DNA from 3 places in the Delftia sp. WY8 genome. Region 1 is predicted to be linked to each of the others. Evidence: predicted binding sites of a transcription regulator. Region 1 holds the regulator's gene; each other region holds the start of a gene.
What was found. Region 1 encodes LexA, which represses DNA repair genes until DNA is damaged. Its sites were predicted from a motif close to ACTGTATNNNNATACAGT; they were not measured.

Region 1 (6,802 bases):
GATGGCAGCGCCGGCCGCCATGTCTGTGGCAAAGGCCACGACCGGGCGGGCCGTGTGCTCGCCGTGCGGGGGCAATGGAGCGGCCGCATGCACGTCATCCAGGCAAGCGCGTGTGCGGGCATGGGAAAGTGGGCCACTTTGCCGGGTTGTCATTTTCTCGACGATTGTTGTTGCTTCGTAGCAGGAATGCAGATCATGCACTTTCTACGATGACCCACTTTCAATCCGCAGGAAAGTGGCAGGTATGGAGATGATTTCCCTTTCGAGAATGACGGACGTGACAGGAGGCAGGGCATGAACCGCGCACGTCTGGGGCTGCTTACGGGCACGCATGCCATCAACGACCTCTACCAGGGACTGGTTCCTGCGCTGTTGCCCTTCATGGTGCTGGAGCGCGGCTACAGCTATACGGAAGCCAGCGGCCTGATGCTGGCGGCCACGGGCCTGTCGAGCATGGTCCAGCCGCTGTTCGGCCTGTATGCCGACCGGTCGCCACGGCCCTGGATGGTGCCGGCCGGCTTTGTGGTGGCCGCCCTGGGCCTGGCCCTGGTGGGCATGAGCCCGGACTACTGGGTCAGCTGGTTGGCTGCCGTGCTGTGCGGCCTGGGGATCGCGGCCTACCATCCGTCCGCAACGGTGGCGGCCCGCATGGCGGGCGGCAGCTCGCAGAAGGCGATGAGCGTGTTTTCGGTGGGCGGAACGGCGGGGGCATCGTTCGCTCCCATGCTGGCTGCGGCCGTGGTGGGCGCAGGCGCCTTGCACCGCAGCTGGATGCTGGCCCTGCCTGCAGCGGCCATGCTGGTGCTCTGGTATGCCTGTACCTGGCGGGATGGAGCCAAGGACCATTGCGCCACCCGGCGCCCGGCCGTGGCGCAGGGCGAATTGCCCGCCAACCACTGGCGCGCCTTCTTCCTGCTGTGCGGGGTCATCGTCTGCTGGTCGATTCCCTATGTGACGGTGCTGTCCACCCTGCCCATGTTCGTGACGCGCGAGCTGGGCGGCTCGGACTTCATGGGAGCGGCCACGCTGACCTCATTCACAGCCGCTGCGGCGGTGGGCACTTTGCTGGGGGGCACGCTTGCAGATCGCCGGGGGCGCATGCAGGCCATCCGCGCCGGCTACCTGCTGGCATTGCCTGCTCTGGCGGCCCTGGCCCTGGCCTCCACGCCATGGATGGCGCTGGCCTGCACCATGGCCCTGGGCGTGTGCATGTTTCTTCCGTTTGCCGCCCAGGTCACGCTGGCCCAGGACTATCTGCCGCGCAACCAGGCCACGGCCAGCGGGCTGACCCTGGGGCTGGCCATGTCGATAGGCGGCATGGTGGCGCCGTTGTTCGGCATGCTGTCCGATGCGCGCGGACTGCGTTTTTCGTTGAGCGTCGTGCTGTGCATTCTGTGCGTTGCCGCGGCGCAGGCGTGGTGCATGCGCAATCGGCGCAGCGAGGGAAGTGCTGCACCGGCGGCTGTCAGGGCCTGATGCGCAGCCCCTGCCGCTGGGCAAGGCAAGAGACAGGCCCGGGCTCTCGCAGACCGGGTGGACGGGTTGGTCTCAGGGCGACCTCAGGCCGGTGTCTGCGCGCCGTGCGCTTCCATGCGTTCCAGGGCGGCACAGACATCGGCCATGCGGCCCGAGATGAACAGGCATTCGGGCTGCTCCTGCGGCGAGCGCTGGATGATGCGCAGACCCGAAGGCAGGGCCTGATCTGCCGGAAGGGAGGGCAGTTCGGGTTGCAGGGGCAGCAGCAGCTGCGCATCCCTGTGTTCTGGCAGCCGTGCTGACTTGCTGCGCCGCTGCTGGCTGCGGCGGCGTGCCTTGCTGAAGGACAGGATGGTCGCCTGCTCGGATTGCACAGGCGATTCGGGCTGGATGGTGCGCATGGCGGGCTCCATGGCGGCGGCGGGCAGGCGAATGCCCTGTGCCAGGCGCAGGAAGGACAGAGAAGACAGTGTTGGCAGAGCGAATCCCATGTGACGACTCCTGTTGGCGTATTTCAAAGAGGCATGGACACAGGCAGGATTGCGGTTTGCGGGCAAAGCTCCGCCCAGGGCGAAGCTGCAAGGCTTCGCGCCTACCACCTGGGCGGTGCATGAAGTAGGGGGTGGCAACCCGTGCAGGGCTGCCCGTCCGGCTTACATGGACATGCTGTTGCGGATCAGCCCCACGGCCAGGCCTTCAATGGCAAAGGCCTCTTCGGGAGCGACGCGGATCACCGGGTAATCGGGGTTTTCCGGCAGGAGCTCCACGCCCTGCGTGGTGCGGCGCAGGCGCTTGACGGTGACTTCATCTCCCAGGCGTGCCACGACGATCTGCCCGTTGCGGGCTTCATGCGCGGACTGCACGGCCAGCAGATCGCCGTCCATGATGCCCGCGTCGCGCATGGACATGCCGCGCACGCGCAGCAGATAGTCCGGGCGGACCTGGAACAGGCTGGGTTCGACGGAATAGGTCTGGTCGATATGTTCCTGGGCGAGAATGGGCGAGCCCGCCGCAACGCGGCCCACCAGCGGCAGCATCAGCGGCGCCAGGGCCGACAGCGGCAGCCCGAAGCTGGTGCCGCGTGCGGCATTGATGTTGCGCACGGTGTCGGTACGCAGGCGAATGCCGCGGGAGGTGCCGCTGACCAGTTCGATCACGCCTTTGCGGGCCAGGGCCTGCAGGTGTTCCTCTGCTGCGTTGGCGGACTTGAAGCCCAGCGTGTTGGCGATTTCCGCGCGGGTGGGGGGAGCGCCCGTGCGGGAGATGGCGGCCTGGATCAGGTCCAGGATCTGTTGCTGGCGGGCGGTGAGCTTGGGATGGTCGAGCATGGCGTGCGTCCGGTCCTTGAATTCAGATGGCAGGCAGAGAAGTCATCTGATGATTTATACAGTATCTGTATTTTTAACCAGTTTTCCAAGAGGTGCAAGTGGGGCAGTCAAAGTTGGTGATTCTTGGCACGGGCGGCACCATCGCCGGCCGGGCGGATTCGCAGTCGCAGGCAGTGGGATACAAGGCCGGACAGATCACGGTGCAGTCGCTGCTCGATGCCGTGCCGGATCTGGAGCAGCAGGCGCTGGGGCCTGTGCAGACGCAGCAGATCGCGCAGGTGGACAGCAAGGATATGGACTGGCCCGTGTGGCGCGCGTTGCTGCGTGCCTGCACGCAGGCGCTGGAGGATGCGGACACACGCGCCGTGGTGATCACGCATGGAACGGACACGCTGGAAGAGACGGCCTGGCTGCTGCACAGCCTGCTGCCTGCCACCAAGCCCATAGTGCTCACTTGCGCCATGCGCCCGGCCACGGCCCTGCTGGCCGACGGACCGCAGAATCTGCGCGATGCCGTGACCGTGGCCGCCAGCGGCGGGCGCAGCGGTGTGTGGGTGGTGGCCGGCGGCGAAGTGCATGCGGCGGCCCAGGTGCAAAAAGTCCACCCTTACCGACTGCAGGCCATGCGCTCCATGGAAGGTGGCCCGCAGGCCGTGGTGGAGGAAGGACGCGTGCGCTGGCTGGTGCCTGATGCGCCGGTCACGCCAGTCGCCCCCGTTGCGCGGATGGTGACTTCCGCTCCCGCTCTGTCTGACCTGCTGGCGCTGGATGAGCTGCCCTGGGTCGAGGTGGTGTTCAGCGGTGCTCTGGCGCGTGCCTGCGGCGTGGATGCGCTGGTGGCCGCAGGCGTGCGCGGCATCGTGGTGGCCGGCACGGGCAATGCGACCATTCACGAAAGCATGGAAGCGGCCTTGCTGCGTGCGCGCGACAAAGGCGTCTGGATCTGGCGGGGCACGCGCTGCGCCGAAGGCCTGCCCGTTGCCTCGGGGCTTGGCACGGACCCCGCAGAGGCCGATCTGGTCCAACTGCCCGTGGCCAAGGCACGGATTGCCATGATGCTGGCGCTGGCCGCGCAGCCGCGCGACTGATCCTCCGGGCGTCGCCGGCGCTTCAGATGCAGGCGGGCAACAAAAAAGCACCCGGCGGGTGCTTTTTTGGGGTCTGGCGCATGGCCTGTGTCATTCAGCCAGTGCTGCCAGGGCGCGCTGGGTGATGTCTTCCACCGAGCCCAGGCCGCTGATGGCGCGGTACTTGGGGGCTGCTGCGGCTTCCTTCTCGGCCCAGGCGCGGTAGTAGTCCACCAGCGGGCGGGTCTGGCTGCTGTAGACGTCCAGGCGCTTCTTGACCGTTTCTTCCTTGTCGTCCTCGCGCTGCACCAGCGGCTCGCCGGTCACGTCGTCCAGGCCTTCGACCTTGGGCGGGTTGAACGTGACGTGGTAGGTGCGGCCCGAAGCGGGGTGGGAGCGGCGGCCGCTCATGCGCTCGATGATGGCATCGAAGGGCACATCGATCTCGAGCACGTAGTCCAGCTTCACGCCGGCGGCCTTCATGGCGTCGGCCTGGGGAATGGTGCGGGGAAATCCGTCGAACAGGAAGCCGTTGGCGCAATCGGGCTGGGCAATGCGCTCCTTGACCAGATTGATGATCAGGTCGTCGCTGACCAGTTGGCCGGCGTCCATCACGGCCTTGGCCTGCTGGCCCAGGGGCGTGCCGGCCTTGACGGCGGCACGCAGCATGTCACCGGTGGAGATCTGGGGAATGCCGTACTTCTGGCAGATGAAAGCGGCTTGCGTGCCTTTGCCGGCGCCGGGTGCGCCCAACAAAATCAGTTTCATGGAAGTCCTTGAGGAGAGTAGAAATTCTTGTCTGCCGGATCGGCCCACCGGGGCGGACAGTCCATGCGTCATATTTTTGTCGCGGGCAAGGATAGCACGCACAGGGCCAACACTGGCTTACACGCACGGGGCAAAACTGTCGCCTGTGCAATCGCCAAAACCTGCGTTTTGCTGTCCGACAAAACCGCATGGGCGGTGTTGCTGCAAATGGCGATGCCCGGCATCGCCATTTGTGCGTTTTCAGCGGCCGGCCGATTCAGGCCGACGGATTGGACAGCTGGGCGCGCACCCGCTCCAGATCCTCGCGCGTGTCCACGCCAGGGCCGGGTGCATGGGGTGTGACATGGACGGCGATGCGGTGGCCGTGCCACAGCGCACGCAACTGCTCCAGGGCCTCCAGTGCCTCGGTGGGTGCCTGGGAAAGCTGGGGGAAGCTGCGCAGGAAGCCGGCGCGATAGCTGTAGATGCCGATGTGGCGCAGCGGTGCGAAGCCGGGGTAGCCCAACGCTGCCGATGCCGTCTCCCACCATGCCTGGTCCGCATGCTCGCGCGCGAAGGGAATGGGCGCACGGCTGAAATAGTGGGCCATGCCCTGGGCATCGCAGACGACCTTGACCACGTTCGGGTTGACGAAGTCGGCAAGGCTGTCAATGGCATGCGCCGCCGTTCCCATGCTGGCCGAAGGTTGCCGGGGCAGCAGGGCGGCCACGGCGTCGATGAGTTCGGGGGCGATCAGCGGCTCGTCGCCCTGGACATTGACCACGATGTCATCGCCATCGAGACCCAGCAGCGCGCAGGCCTCGGCCAGTCGGTCGCTGCCGCTGGCATGGTCGTTGCGCGTGAGCACGGCCGCCACGCCATGCGCGGTACAGGCGGCGAGGATGCTTTCGTCATCGGCTGCGACCACGCACCGCGCGGCGCCGCTGCGGCTGGCGCGCTGTGCCACGCGCACGACCATGGGAAGCCCTGCAATGTCGGCCAGGGGCTTGCCCGGCAGGCGGCTGGAAGACAGGCGGGCGGGAATCAGAACCGTGAAGGGCGCGGAGGACATGGTGCGTGCAGGAGTGAGGCGAAGGCGTGGGGCGGCGCAGGTGATGGGAAAAATCAGTCCTCGATCTCGTCGTCGTCCAGCGTGCGGGCCTCGGTTTCCAGCAGCACGGGAATGCCGTCGCGCACCGGGTAGGCCAGGCGCGCGCTGCGCGAGACCAGTTCCTGGTGCTCGCGGTCAAAGCGCAGCGGGCCTTTGGTGACGGGGCAGACCAGCAGTTCGAGAAGTTTGGCGTCCATGGCGGATCCTGTGTTTTGAAGGGAAAGGGCGGGCCGTGGCAGCCAGCCGAGACGGAGATGATAGTCAGGCGGGGCAGGGGCGCAGTGCCTGCAGCCGCTCATCCAGCAGCGCCCAGAAATCCGCCGGCAGCTGCAATTGCAGCGCAACCGCCCAGGCCTGGGGATGGGTGCGCCACAGCTTGACGGCATCTTTTTCGGTGCAGACCAGCGGGTCTTCGTTGCGCCCCAGGCGCTGGAAGCTCTCAAAATTATAGTGATCCGGCAGCGCCTGGACATGCTCCAGCGTCAGGCCTTGCTCGCGGGTCAGCATGGAGAAAAAGCCCTCGGGCCGGGCCACGGCGGCCACGGCCTCCACGGGCTGCGCACGCAGGGAGGACAGTGCGATGCGCTCGCCTTGGGCATTGACGGCTTCGCTGGACAGCTGGCGCTGCATGGCAAACGCGGGGGCGTCGGTGTCGGGGGCTGCGCCTGCATGCAGCACGGCGGTGACGGGGCGCGGCCAGGGCTCGCGCAGCGGGCCGGCCGGCAGCAGCCAGCCGTTGCCGATGCCGTCGTCATTGAAGACGCACAGCTCGATGTCGCGGGCCAGGGCCAGGTGCTGCAGGCCGTCGTCGCTGATGACCACATCCACCTGCGGATGGCGGGCGCGCAGGGCCTGGACGGCCTCGATGCGCTTGCGGGCCACGAAGACCGGCACGCCGCTGGCACGCGCCAGCAGCGCGGGCTCGTCACCCACGTCGGCGGGGGCGCTGTCAGGACGGGCCTCGCGGCAGTCGTCCGTGCTGCGGCCATAGCCGCGCGAGACGATGCCGGGACTCCAGCCGCCATCGCGCAGATGGCGGGCCAGGGCGAGCGTGACGGGGGTCTTTCCAGCGC
Region 2 (6,802 bases), 1.6 Mb from region 1:
CCCCGTGTGGTCCGCCGCCTTGCGCAGGTGGCCGCGCACGCTCTTGTAGCGCGGCGAGATGTCGAAGAAGCTTTGCATCCGCGTGCTCGCCTGCAGCCTGCGCCCGGCATCGCTGCCGCCGTCATCGTCGGCAGCGGCCTCGGCTTCCACCAGCGGGGGCTTGAGTCCCTGCTCGGTGCTGTCATACAGCGAGCCGCGGAAGTAGAGCTTGTAGCGCTCGTCCAGCGCCTGCGCGGCGAAGTGCGTGATGCCGCGCTCGTCCACGAAGGCCCAGAGATCGGCATGCGCGGGCTGCGCCACCCCCCACAGCGCCAGGGCCGCGCCCAGCGCTGCAAGCGCGCGCGCGGCAGCGGCGCGCGCAGGGTGCGGGCGGTGCGGAAGGTGCTGTGGGGCAGCCGGGCGCAGGGGCATGGGGATCAGATATCCACTTCGATGGCGTCGCCGTGCAACTCCATCAGCTCGCGGCGCGCCGCAGCCTCGCCCTTGCCCATCAGCTTGGTGACGACCTGCTCGGCCGCCGCAAAGTCCAGATTCATGAACTGCACGGGCAGCAGGCGGCGCGTGTCGGGGTTGAGCGTGGTTTCCCACAGCTGCTCGGCATTCATCTCGCCCAGGCCCTTGAAGCGGCTGATCTGGCATTTCTCGCGCGGAACGCCATCCTTGGCGGACTTGTCGAGGATGGCGGTCAGCTCGCCCTCGTCCAGCGCGTACATCTTGGCTGCTGGCTTCTTGCCCCGCGCAGGCACATCGACGCGGAACAGCGGCGGCAGCGCCACATGGATGTGGCCGGCCTCGATGAGCTTGGGGAAGTGGCGGAAGAACAGCGTGAGCAGCAGCACCTGGATGTGCGAGCCATCCACGTCGGCATCCGAAAGAATGCAGATCTTGCCGTAGCGCAGGCCGGACAGGTCGGGCGTGTCATGGGGGCCATGCGGGTCCACGCCGATGGCCACCGAGATGTCGTGGATCTCGTTGTTGGCGAACAGGCGGTCACGGTCGACTTCCCAGGTGTTGAGCACCTTGCCGCGCAGGGGCAGCACGGCCTGGGTTTCCTTGTCGCGTCCCATCTTGGCGCTGCCGCCGGCCGAGTCGCCCTCGACCAGGAAGACCTCGTTCAGGCTCAGGTCGCGGCTTTCGCAATCGGTGAGCTTGCCGGGCAGCACGGCCACGCCCGAGCCCTTGCGCTTTTCGACCTTCTGGCCCGCCTTCTGGCGTGTCTGGGCGGCCTTGATGGCGATCTCGGCCAGCTTGCGGCCCCATTCCACATGCTCGTTGAGCCACAGCTCCAGCGCAGGGCGAACGTAGCCGCTGACCAGGCGCACGGCATCGCGCGAGTTCAGGCGCTCCTTGATCTGGCCCTGGAACTGCGGGTCCAGCACCTTGGCATTGAGCACGTAGCTGGCGCGCGCGAAGACGTCGTCAGGCATGAGCTTGACGCCCTTGGGCAGCAGCGAATGCATCTCGATGAAGGCCTTGACCGCCTGGAACAGGCCGTCGCGCAGGCCGCTGTCGTGCGTGCCGCCGGCCGTGGTGGGGATCAGGTTGACATAGCTTTCGCGCAGCGGCGCGCCATCCTCGGTGAAGGCCACGCACCAGGCGGCGCCCTCGCCTTCGGCAAAGCTGTCGTGGTTGCGGTCGGCAAAGCCCTCGCCTTCGAACAGGGGGATGACGGCCTCGCCATGCAGGCTTTGCTGCAGATAGTCGCGCAGGCCGCCCTTGAACTGCCAGGTCTGGGTGTCGCGCGTCTTCTCGTTGACCAGGGTCACCGACACGCCGGGCATGAGCACGGCCTTGCTGCGCAGCAGATGCATCAGCTCGCCCATGGGCAGCTGGGAGGATTCGAAGTAGCGGGCATCGGGCCACACGCGCACGGTCGTGCCCTGCTTGCGCTCGCCCGCGGCCAGCGGCCGCGACTGCAGGGGCTCGACCACGTCGCCGCCCGAGAAGGCGATGGTGGCCACCTTGCCCTCGCGGTGGATGCAGGCCTCAAGGCGCGTGGCCAGCGCATTCGTGACCGAGACGCCCACGCCATGCAGGCCGCCCGAGAAGCTGTAGGCGCCGCCCTTGCCCTTGTCGAACTTGCCGCCCGCATGCAGGCGAGTGAAGACCAGCTCCACCACGGGCGCCTTTTCCTCGGGGTGCATGCCGAAGGGGATGCCCCGGCCGTCGTCCTCGACGCTGTAGGAGCCGTCGGAATGCAGGGTGAAGCGGATTTTCTTGCCGAAGCCGGCCAGCGCCTCGTCGGCCGCGTTGTCGATCACCTCCTGCAGCACATGCAGGGGGTTGTCGGTGCGCGTGTACATGCCGGGACGCTGCTTGACGGGCTCCAGGCCCTTGAGCACGCGTATCGAGCCTTCGGAGTATTCGCTGGCGGAAGTGGGAGATGGTTTGACTGCCATGGGGGCGGATTGTAGTGCGCGGCCCGGCTCAGTGCTGGATACATTCACAGTCATTGACATTGACTATCCCGAAAAGGCCAGTGCCGCCAAGGGCTACGAAGTGCCGCGCTGGCGCATGGGCGACCCATGCGTCGCAGCGCAAAACCCGGAGTTTCGCTAAAGTTTGCCGCATGCACAAAAACAACCAACCCATGTCCATGGTGCAGATACTGCTGTGCGGGGGCGCAGTCGTGACGCTGTCCATGGGAATCCGGCACGGCTTCGGCCTGTGGCTGCAGCCTATCACCCAGGAGATGGGCTGGACGCGCGAGTCCTTCGCGCTGGCCATTGCCATCCAGAACCTGTCCTGGGGCGTGCTCGGCATCTTCGGCGGCATGCTGGCCGACCGCTTCGGCGCCTTCCGCGTGCTCCTGGTGGGCGCGCTGCTGTATGCGCTGGGCCTGGCCGGCATGGCCATGGCGCCCACGACAACCTGGTTCGCCCTGACGGCCGGCGTGGTGATAGGCGCAGCCCAGGCCGGCACCACCTATGCCGTGATCTACGGCGTGCTGGGCCGCCAGATTCCCGTGGCGCGGCGCAGCTGGGCCATGGGCGTGACGGCGGCGGCGGGCTCCTTCGGCCAGTTCTTCATGGTGCCCGTGGAAGGCAGCCTGATCTCGAACTTCGGCTGGTCCAACGCCCTGCTGCTGCTGTCGCTGTGCGCCCTGATGATCATTCCGCTGGCCTTCGGCCTGCGCGAGCCGGGCTTCACGGCCGGCAATACCCGGCCCATGCGCGACCAGAGCGCAGCCCAGGCCGTGGCCGAGGCCCTGCGCACACCCAGCTTCGTGCTGCTGACGGCTGGCTACTTCGTCTGCGGCTTCCAGGTGATGTTCATCGGCGTGCACATGCCCAGCTACCTCAAGGACTACGGCCTGGCACCGCAGGTGGCCAGCATCTCGCTGGCGCTGGTGGGGCTGTTCAACATCGTCGGCACCTATGTGGCCGGCAACCTGGGCCAGCGCCTGCCCAAGCGCTACCTGCTGTCCACCATCTACTTCACGCGCTCGGTGGTGATCGTGCTCTTCCTGCTCGCGCCGCTGACGCCCTGGTCGGTCTACATCTTCTCGGCCGCCATGGGACTGCTGTGGCTGTCCACCGTGCCGCTGACCAATGCCACCGTGGCCCAGATCTTCGGCGTGCAGCATCTGTCCATGTTGAGCGGAATGGTGTTCTTCAGCCACCAGGTCGGCAGCTTTCTGGGTGTCTGGCTGGGCGGCTATCTGTATGACCACACCGGCAGCTACCAGGTGGTCTGGTACCTGGCCATCGGCCTGGGCGTGGCCGCCGGCCTGCTGAACCTGCCGATACGCGAAGCCCCGGTGGCAAGGCCGCGTGCGGCGCAGGCGGCGGCCTGACATGACGACAGCCACCACGCCCCGCCCACAGCTGCTGCGCAGGCTGGCGCTGTGGGCCGCCGTGCTGCTGGTGCTGGGCCTGGTCTTCATGCTCTATCTGCAGCCCGAGTTCATGCTGGGCATGGCCGACCAGCTCTGGGCCTGCTTCTGAAATTGAAGCGCGGCAAAGGCCTGGCGGCACAATGGCGGCCGCTTTCAATTCATTTCCGAAATTTCACATGCACGCAGCCACGCCGCCTTCGCCCTGGATCCAACGCTGGTCGCATCTTCTGGCACCCGAGGCCACCGTGCTCGACGTGGCCTGCGGCCCTGGCCGCCACATGCGCTGGTTCCATGCACGCGGCCATGCAGTGACGGGCGTGGACCGCGACGCCCAGGCCCTGGCCGGCCTGCAGGGCGTGGGCGAGCTGCTGTGCGCCGACATTGAAAACGGCCCCTGGCCCCTGCCCGGCAGGCAGTTCGGCGCCGTGGTCGTGACCCACTATCTGTGGCGCCCGCTGTGGGCGGCGCTGCTGGACAGCGTGGCCCCCGGCGGCGTGCTGCTGTACGAAACCTTTGCCCAGGGCAACGAGGCCTTCGGCAAGCCTTCCCGGCCCGATTTCCTGCTGGCGCCCGGCGAGCTGCTGCAGGCCTGCGCGGGCTGGCACATCGTGGCCTACGAGCACGGCCAGCTGGGCGAGCCCGATCGCGTGGTCCAGCGCATCGCGGCACTGCGCCCCGATGCAACAGGCCGGGAACCCGTGGCCATGCTGGCGCATCAGAAGGCGTCAGGCTCTGCAATCGCCTGAATCCCTACAGGAGACCGCCTTGGGCCTGCCTCCGACACTCGTTAGAATGATCCTTTCCCGTTTTTTCTTGCGGACATGACATCCTCCTCCGTCGCTCTCACTGGCAGCATCGTTGCCCTCATCACGCCCATGCACGAGGACGGTAGTGTTGACTACCCGGCGCTGCGAAAACTCATCGACTGGCATGTGGCCGAGGGCACGGACTGCATCGGCGTGGTGGGAACGACAGGCGAATCCCCCACCGTCAACGTGGAGGAACACTGCGAAATCATCCGCGTGTCCGTCGAGCAGGCTGCGGGCCGCGTTCCCGTGATGGCCGGCTGCGGCGCCAACAGCACGCACGAGGCCATCGAGCTGGCCCGCTACGCCAAGAAGGTCGGTGCCGACAGCCAGCTGCAGGTCGTGCCCTACTACAACAAGCCCACGCAGGAAGGCCAGTACCAGCATTTCAAGGCCATTGCCGAAGCGGTGGGCGACCTGCCTGTGGTGCTCTACAACGTGCCCGGCCGCTCGGTGGCCGACATGCAGCACGACACCGTGCTGCGCCTGGCGCAGATTCCCGCCATCATCGGCATCAAGGAAGCCACGGGCAACATCGAACGCGCCCAGTGGCTGATCCGTGAAGTGCCCGAAGGCTTCGGCGTGTACTCCGGCGATGATCCCACCGCTGTGGCACTGATGCTGTGCGGCGGCCACGGCAACATCAGCGTCACGGCCAACGTGGCGCCGCGCCTGATGAGCGATCTGTGCAAGGCGGCCCTGGCCGGCGACGTGCGCACCGCCATGGACATCCAGATGCGCCTGATGCCTGTGCACAAGAACCTCTTCGTCGAGGCCAACCCCATTCCCGTCAAGTGGGCCGCAGCCCGCCTGGGCCTTTGCGGCCCGGCCATGCGCCTGCCGATGACACCCCTGAGCAAGAATCTGGAAGCCACCGTGGAAGCCGCCCTGAGCTCCGCTGGCCTGCTGTGAGGCGCCCCGCCCCACCGACCGAACGCACCAAGGATATTCGCGTGAAACAGCCCATTGCACGTCTGAGCCTGCTGAGCCTGGCCATCGGCCTGACAGCCTGCACGACCACGTTCCAAGAGAGCAAGATCGACTACAAGAGCGCCGGCAAGCAGCAGGCGCCCACCCTGGAAGTCCCGCCAGACCTGACACAGCTGTCCACGGACTCCCGCTACGCCGTGCCCGGCGGCGTGGTCTCCGCCGCCGCCATGGAAGCCAACTCCAAGGCGCAAAAGCCGGCAGAGGGCCGAACGGCCACCGCCGCCCTGGGCGATGTGCGCATCGAGCGCAATGGCGAGCAGCGCTGGCTGGTGATCAAGCGTCCGGCCGACCAGCTGTGGGAGCCCGTGCGCGACTTCTGGCTGGAAAACGGCTTCATCTTCACCACCGAAGACCGCCAGCTCGGCATCATCGAAACCGATTGGGCCGAGAACCGCGCCAAGATCCCGCAGGACGTGATCCGCAAGACGCTGGGCAAGGTCTTCGACGGCCTGTACTCCACCAGCGAGCGCGACAGGTTCCGCACCCGCCTGGAGCGCTCGGCCGACGGCTCCACCGAGGTCTACATCACGCACCGCGGCATGCAGGAGGTGTACACCAGCGCCCAGAAGGACCAGACCATCTGGCAGCCGCGCCCCTCCGATCCGGAACTGGAAACCGAATTCCTGCGCCGCCTGATGGTCAAGCTCGGCGTGAGCCAGGAGCAGGCCGACGCCGTGGCCAAGGCCAACACCACCACGGCAGCCGCCACCGGCAGCGTGCGCATGGAATCCGCCAACGGACAGCCCGTGCTGCAGATCGACGAAGGCTTTGACCGCGCATGGCGCCGTGTCGGCGTGGCCCTGGACCGCACGGGCTTCACCGTGGAAGACCGCGACCGCAGCCGCGGCATCTACTTCGTGCGCTATGTGGCGCCCGATGCCAAGGTCGAGCCCAAGGGATTCTTCAGCAAGCTGTTCAGCCGCTCGCCCGACGCGGCTGCGCCGGTCAAGTACCAGATCCAGGTGCGCAGCGAGGGCGACAAGTCCACGGTCACCGTGCTCAACACCCAGGGCCAGCCAGAGACCTCGGCCAATGCCCAGCGCATCGTGCGCGTCATCACCGACGACATGAAGTAGGCGATCCTCACGTCGGGATTGAGGCGGCAGCCGCCGCCCTCGCCTGCAGCCACCGCGCATTCACTTGCCGGTGGCTTTTTTGCATCCGGGCC
Region 3 (6,802 bases), 1.3 Mb from region 1:
GAGGATTTCCAGTCGCTGCGCCGGCTCCACTCCATCACTTCCAGGGGCGTCAGGCCCAGGGCCCGGGTCCAGAAGGACACCGGGGTGAGCTGCACCATCTGCTCCAGCAGCCAGGCCTTCTTGCCGCCACGGAAGTAGGCATCGGGCTTGAGCGTGATGCCGTCGCGCTCCCATTCCTTGAGGCCTTCCTCGGGAGGCTCCACGATCCACTGGCCCTTGTCGTCCTGCTGCAGCATGGACTGCATCCAGCCCATGACGCGCTGGCTGTGCGCGCTGTCCGGCAGGCACGAGAGCATTTGCGCGGCGTTCTCGCGGATTTCCTTGCTGCGGTCGGACAGCAGTTTTTCGAGCAGCGGCTCGTCGTCCATGCCCAGCCCCACGGTCAGTGCCTGGACCATGGGCAGGCGCTCCTTGGCGCCCAGCTCCTTCAGGCTGCCTTCCAGCCGCGCACGGGCCTGGGCGGCATCGGCCGCGCGCTCGCTGCGCAGCAGGGCCACGCGCTGCTCGACCGAGCCCTCCTGCCAGACCAGTTCGGGGTCGGCGGTTTCCTCCACGCCGCTGGCATAGCTCCATTGCGGATTGAGCGCGCCCAGCCAGCGCCCGCGCTCGCCCAGCACCGGGGCCAGCCACTGGCGCAGCTCCACGGACTGGCGGCCCTGCTCCAGCGCAGGCACCAGCAGGTCATGGGGCAGGCGCTGGCCCGCCTGGTCCAGGGTGCGCAGCATCGAGGCCTGCAGCTCGAACGGCCCGTCCTTGAGCACGTCGCCCATCAAGGTCTGCAGGCGAGCATCGGCAGGCGCGGGGCGCGATTCTGCAGGTGCCGCGGCCGGCACGGCCAGCGGCGCCGGCAGGCGCACCTGCGCGCCGGGCTGCCAGCCTGCGCGCTCGAACACGGCCGCCACGGCGCTGGCGCGCAGCAGTTGCTGGGCGGGCGAGTCGCCGGGCAGGTCCGCCCGGGGCAGCAGCGCGGCCTGCACGGCCTGCTGCGACCACGGGGCAGACGGATCAACGCCCGAAGCCAGCGCAGGCGGCACGGCCAGCCGGTCCGAGCCGACCATGGCCGATTGCTGCAGCGCAGTCCAAAGTTGTGTGTTGCTCATACCGGTTCACCCTGGTTCTGCCAGATACATTGCCGGGCGCTTTCGCCCTCGCGGGCCTGCCAGGCGCTCAGCAGGCGCCAGCGGCCCACGGCCGGGCCGGGCTCCCATTCGCCAAACAGCTGCATGGGCGCGCCGCCGCTGAGCGCCAGCAGGCGCCAGGCTTCGGCATCGTCAATGGCCACGGGAACGGGTTGCACAGGCGCGGCAGTGCCGTCAGCAGACACGCCGGGCGCAGCCGCCGATGCGCCCGGCGCATCGGGCCAGGCCGCAAACCATTGGCCCTGGGCAGGCACCAGGCGCAACCCGTCCTGGCACAGCGGCTGCGTGGCCTGCAGCGGGTTGGCGGCAATGCGCCGGCCCATCTGCTGCAGGACGTCGCCCACGGCCGAGGTGTCCAGCGGGCTGGCGCCCTCGGCAGGCAGCGCAGGCCCGTTGCCGTTGGCGGCAATGGCGCGCAGCGGCGCATGGCCCGGGTAGAAATTCAGCGCGCATCCGTAGCGATGGCCAGGCACCCAGGCCGATTCGAAGCCGCGCCCGCCCTGCGCATAGTCCAGCACCAGGGCCATGCGGCCCGTGCGCTGCCCGTGCAGCCAGACGCGGCGCTCCATGAGCCGGCCTTCGCGCTCGATCATGCGCAGGCCGGCCACCAGCCATTCGTCCTCGACCAGCTGGCCGCGGGCCTGCACCTCGGCCTTGTCCATGGGCCAGCCCAGCGCGGCCATCACGTCGGCCTTGACCTCGGGGCTCAGCGATTCGCGGCGGCGCACGGCGTCGATGATCAGCTGCCAGTGGCCCAGCTGCACCAGCATGTCGCGCGGCCAGTCGCGGTGGCTGTCCACCAGATCCCGGCAGTCCTTGATGCGTGCCGCCATGCCCGTGGCCTGCGCATCGACCATGCGCGCGGCCATGGTGTTCCAGCGCTGGCGCATCTGGGAGTCGCCGGCCTGGTTGGCCAGGCCCGCGCGCACCATGTCCTGCATCCACAGCGACAGTTCCTGCAGGCCCGCCTCGACCTTGTCCCAGCGCTTGTCTTCGCGCCTGGCCTGCTGCCTGGCCGCAACCTCGGGATCGGGTGGCGGCTCGGCCGCCGCGGCGGCTGCCTTGGCCTCCTTCTTCTCGGCCTTTTCCTGGCGGCTGTCCAGCCAGGTCTGCACCCAGGCCGGTGGATCGCCGCCCTCGGTGACCTGGCCGCCCGCACGCATCAGCATCAGCGCCAGCCCATGCTTGCAGGGGAACTTGCGGCTGGGGCAAGAGCATTTGAAGGAGGGGCCCGACAGGTCCACCTGGGTCTGGTAGGGCTTGCTGCCGCTGCCCTGGCACTCGCCCCACACCGCCACATCGTTGGCACCCATGGTGGGCCATTTGGCGGGCGATTGCAGCCCCTTGGCGGCCTTGCTGGAGGAAGCGTCCGGCGATAGCGCCAGCACTTCGCTCTCTGTTCCTAATACACGCGACACCGAAGCTCCCTCTCCAAGTGTTTGTCATCGCCAGGCGCATTGAATGAAGAAACGACCGCGCCCGGCAAGCCCGAAAGCCTATCAGCAATAGTTATCGGCAATTTGAAACAAATCACAACAACGTCAAACCTCTCTCCCATGAACCGGGAACCCCATGGCGCGCAGCCAGCTGCGCTATATCAGCGCATGCATTGATGGCACCAAGCCGTACCAGCCTTCAGGCATTGCAAAAAGACGCAGGAAACACGCATTCACCATTTCCTGCGATGCACATCGCCACCCATTGAAAGCAAGCACTCATTCCGCACTGAAAACGGTTTCATTCCATTGCACTGGCAACCATTGCAATCCGCTGGCCATTGCGATAGCCCGACAGTGCGTTCAAACCGGAGCCAGGCAAGGCCGGACCAGACCCTGGCTGGGGGATGGGCTCTCGAAAAACCGGATGTGCCAGGCAAATATACTGTATATTCATACAGCCATGGAGCTGCAACGCAAACTTTTCATCCTCGCCGACGCCGCCAAGTACGACGCCAGCTGCGCCTCCAGCGGATCGCAGGGGCGCGACTCGCTGGACGGCAAGGGCATGGGCTCGGTCACCGGCATGGGCATCTGCCACAGCTATGCGCCCGACGGGCGCTGCATCTCGCTGCTCAAGATCCTGCTGACCAATGTCTGCATCTTCGACTGCCGCTACTGCATCAACCGCAAGAGCTCCAACGTGCAGCGCGCCCGCTTCACGGTGGCCGAGGTGGTGCAGCTGACGCTGGACTTCTACCGGCGCAACTGCATCGAGGGGCTGTTCCTGTCCAGCGGCATCATCCGCTCCAGCGACTACACCATGGAGCAGCTGGTGGAAGTGGCCCGCCGCCTGCGCGAGGAGCATGACTTTCGCGGCTACATCCACCTCAAGACCATCCCGGATGCCGCCCCCGAATTGCTGGCCCAGGCAGGCCGCCATGCCGACCGCCTGAGCATCAATGTGGAACTGCCCACGGCCAGCGGCCTGGCGCAGTTCGCGCCTGAAAAGGACGGCCGGCGCATACGCCAGGCCATGCAGGGCGTGGACCGGCATGTGCAGGCCTGGCGCGCGGCCACGCGCGAGCAGCGCCAGGCGCAGTCCCTGCCCGGCGCGCCCGCGCAGCGCGCCGCCGTGCCGCGCTTTGCGCCGGGCGGGCAGAGCACGCAGATGATCGTGGGCGCCGACCGCGCAACCGATGCCGACATCCTCGAGTCCAGCCATACGCTGTATGCGGGCTACGGCCTGCGCCGCGTGTACTACTCGGCCTTCAGCCCCATTCCCGATGCCTCGCGCGACCTGCCGCCGCAGGCACCGCCCCTCATGCGCGAGCACCGGCTCTACCAGGCCGACTGGCTCATGCGCTTTTACGGCTACGGGGCGGGCGAGATCGCGGCGGCCAGCCGCCACGGCATGCTGGACCTGGAGATCGACCCCAAGCTGGCCTGGGCACTGGCCAACCGCCAGCAGTTCCCCGTGGACCTCAACCGTGCTCCGCGCAGCCTGCTGCTGCGCGTGCCGGGCCTGGGCACGCAGACGGTGGAGCGCCTGCTGGCGGCGCGCCGCGTGCGCCGGCTGCGGCTGGACGACCTGCTGCGGCTGCGCGCCCCCGTGCAAAAGGCCCTGCCCTTCGTGCTGATCGACGGCCACCGCCCCCTGCTGGGCGAGACCGACTCGGCCGCGCTGCGCACGCGGCTGATCGCGCAGTCGCAGGCCAGCCAGGCCCAGGCGCGGCACAGCGGCATGCGCGTGCAAAGCGCACTGCAGGCCAGCCTGTTCTAGAACCTGGAGCACGCCATGCACGGACAGGCCCTCACCATCGAACTCGACAGCCCCGACGACTGGCCCGGCTTTCGCGCAGCCTGCCGGGCGCTGCTGGCCCACGGCGCCGACCCCGCTCTGGTGCGCTGGCGGTGGCCCGACACGCGGGGTGCGCAGCCACTCGGCGCGGGGGTGGACCTGTTTTCCAGCGCGCCGCAGCAGGCCATGCCCGCCTCGGCGCTTGCCGGGCTGGCCGGCCCCGGCGAGGCAGGGCTGTCCCTGTCGGACACCCAGATGTCCGCCCTGCGCCATGCCTGCATGCACCGCGCGGCGGGCCGCTTCGAGCTATGCCACCGCTGGCTGGCGCGCATGCAGGCCCGGCCCGAACTGCGGCTGGATGCGCTGGATGCGGACTGGCGCGCCATCGAGGCCCTGGCCCGCCCCGTCTCGCGCGAGATCCACAAGATGCACGCCTTTGTGCGCTTTCGGACGACGCAGCGACCGGACCAGCCCGATCTGCACATTGCCTGGTTCGAGCCCGAGCACCACATCGTGCGCGCGGCGGCGCCCTTCTTCTGCAAGCGCTTTGCCAACATGCACTGGGCCATCCTCACGCCGCAATGCAGCGCGCACTGGGACGGCCATGCGCTGCGCCTGGCGCCCGGCGCGCGCCGCAGCGATGCCCCGCCAGCCGACGCGGGCGAGGCCCTGTGGCTGACCTACTACGCCAGCACCTTCAATCCGGCACGCCTGAAGGAGCAGGCCATGCTGCGCGAGATGCCGCGCCGCTACTGGCACAACCTGCCCGAGACGGTGCTGATCTCCACCCTGGTCCAGCAGGCCCGCGCGCGCACGGGACAGATGCTGGAGCAGTAAGGACAGGCACCAAAAAACAAAGGCCCCGAAGGGCCTTTGTCTGCTTTGCAGCGTCGCTCAGTGCATCAGCCCAGCCACTTGCGGGCGTTGCGCCACACGCGCATCCAGGGGCTGAATTCCGACTTGTCGCCGTTGGTCCAGCTCATCTGCACGTTGCGGAACACGCGCTCGGGGTGGGGCATCATGGCCGTGAAGCGGCCATCGGCCGTGGTCACTGCCGTCAGGCCGCCGGCCGATCCGTTGGGATTGAACGGGTACTGCTCGGTGGCCTTGCCGTGGTTGTCCACATAGCGCATGGAGGCGATGGCCTTGTCCGCATTGCCGCGGAAGCGGAAGTTGGCAAAGCCTTCGCCGTGGGCCACGGCGATGGGCAGGCGGCTGCCGGCCATGCCCTGCAGGAACAGGCTGGGCGACTCCAGCACTTCCACCATGGACAGGCGCGCCTCGAAGCGGTTGCTCTGGTTCTGCGTGAAACGCGGCCAGTCCTGGGCGCCGGGAATGATGTCGGCCAGTTCGGCAAACATCTGGCAGCCGTTGCACACGCCCAGGCCGAAGGTGTCGCTGCGGCCGAAGAACTGCTGGAACTGCGCGGACAGGCTGTCGTTGAAGGTGATGGAGCGCGCCCAGCCGATGCCGGCGCCCAGCGTGTCGCCGTAGCTGAAGCCGCCGCAGGCCACCACGCCGGCGAAGTCCTGCAGCTGCGCGCGGCCGCTTTGCAGGTCGGTCATGTGCACGTCCACCGCGTCGAAGCCGGCCTCGGTGAAGGCGTAGGCCATTTCCACATGGGAGTTCACGCCCTGCTCGCGCAGCACAGCCACGCGGGGCCGCGCGCCCAGGTTCAGGAAGGGTGCGGCCGGGTTCTCGGCCGGGTCGAACGTCAGGTGCAGGTGCATGCCCGGGTCGGCAGGCTCGCCGGCTGCGGCGTGCTCGCTGTCGGCGCAGGCCGGGTTGTCGCGCTGCTGGGCGATCTTCCAGCTGACGGCATCCCAGACCTGGTGCAGGTCGCTGAGCGAGGCGCCGAAGACGGATTTGGCATCGCGCCAGACCTGCAGCTCGCCCTTGCCCGCATCGACCTTGGACGAGACGGGGCGCGTCTTGCCGATGATGTGGCTGCAGGTGGACAGGCCATGCTCGCGCAGGGTCTGCAGCACGGCGGCGCGGTCGGCCGTGCGGATCTGCAGCACGGCGCCCAGTTCTTCGTTGAACAGCGCGCGCAGCGTCATGTCGTCGCGGCGGCCGCTGATCTGGGAGGCCCAGTTCTTGCCTTCGCCCGAGTCCATGCGGCTGTCGCTGATGCCGTCGCCTTCGGTGACCAGCATGTCCACGTTGATAGCCACGCCCACATGGCCGGCAAAGGCCATCTCGGCCACGGTGGCCAGCAGGCCGCCGTCGCCCTTGTCGTGGTAGGCCAGGATCTGGCCCTTGGCGCGCAGGTCGTTGACGGCATCGACCAGGGCAATCAGGTCCTTGGCGTCATCGAGGTCGGGCGTCTCGTTGCCGGTCTGGCCCAGCACCTGGCCCAGGATGGAGCCGCCCATGCGCATCTTGCCGCGGCCCAGGTCCACCAGCACCAGGGTGCTGTCGTCTTC

Region 2: G4D77_RS24560 (DNA topoisomerase IV subunit B) is a predicted target of LexA. The motif match lies at 2,433-2,450, and genes of this name have one in related genera.
Region 3: G4D77_RS25970 (putative DNA modification/repair radical SAM protein) is a predicted target of LexA. The motif match lies at 3,020-3,037, and genes of this name have one in related genera.

What each region holds. Positions count from the first base shown of each region.
Region 1 covers NZ_CP049795.1:238,223-245,024, reverse strand. The annotation lists gene G4D77_RS01040 (AraC family transcriptional regulator) at 1-153, opposite strand, end outside; gene G4D77_RS01035 (MFS transporter) at 295-1,476, shown strand; gene G4D77_RS01030 (hypothetical protein) at 1,560-1,967, opposite strand; gene lexA (transcriptional repressor LexA) at 2,130-2,804, opposite strand; gene G4D77_RS01020 (asparaginase) at 2,903-3,892, shown strand; gene adk (adenylate kinase) at 3,983-4,639, opposite strand; gene kdsB (3-deoxy-manno-octulosonate cytidylyltransferase) at 4,896-5,690, opposite strand; gene G4D77_RS01005 (Trm112 family protein) at 5,744-5,926, opposite strand; gene lpxK (tetraacyldisaccharide 4'-kinase) at 5,991-6,802, opposite strand, start outside.
Region 2 covers NZ_CP049795.1:5,339,457-5,346,258, reverse strand. The annotation lists gene G4D77_RS24565 (lytic transglycosylase domain-containing protein) at 1-411, opposite strand, end outside; gene G4D77_RS24560 (DNA topoisomerase IV subunit B) at 417-2,399, opposite strand; gene G4D77_RS24555 (MFS transporter) at 2,570-3,796, shown strand; gene G4D77_RS24550 (hypothetical protein) at 3,798-3,947, shown strand; gene G4D77_RS24545 (class I SAM-dependent methyltransferase) at 4,015-4,584, shown strand; gene dapA (4-hydroxy-tetrahydrodipicolinate synthase) at 4,660-5,556, shown strand; gene bamC (NlpB/DapX family lipoprotein) at 5,598-6,710, shown strand.
Region 3 covers NZ_CP049795.1:5,658,211-5,665,012, reverse strand. The annotation lists gene G4D77_RS25980 (DUF5691 domain-containing protein) at 1-1,100, opposite strand, end outside; gene G4D77_RS25975 (SWIM zinc finger family protein) at 1,097-2,527, opposite strand; gene G4D77_RS25970 (putative DNA modification/repair radical SAM protein) at 3,039-4,358, shown strand; gene G4D77_RS25965 (TIGR03915 family putative DNA repair protein) at 4,374-5,213, shown strand; gene purL (phosphoribosylformylglycinamidine synthase) at 5,279-6,802, opposite strand, start outside.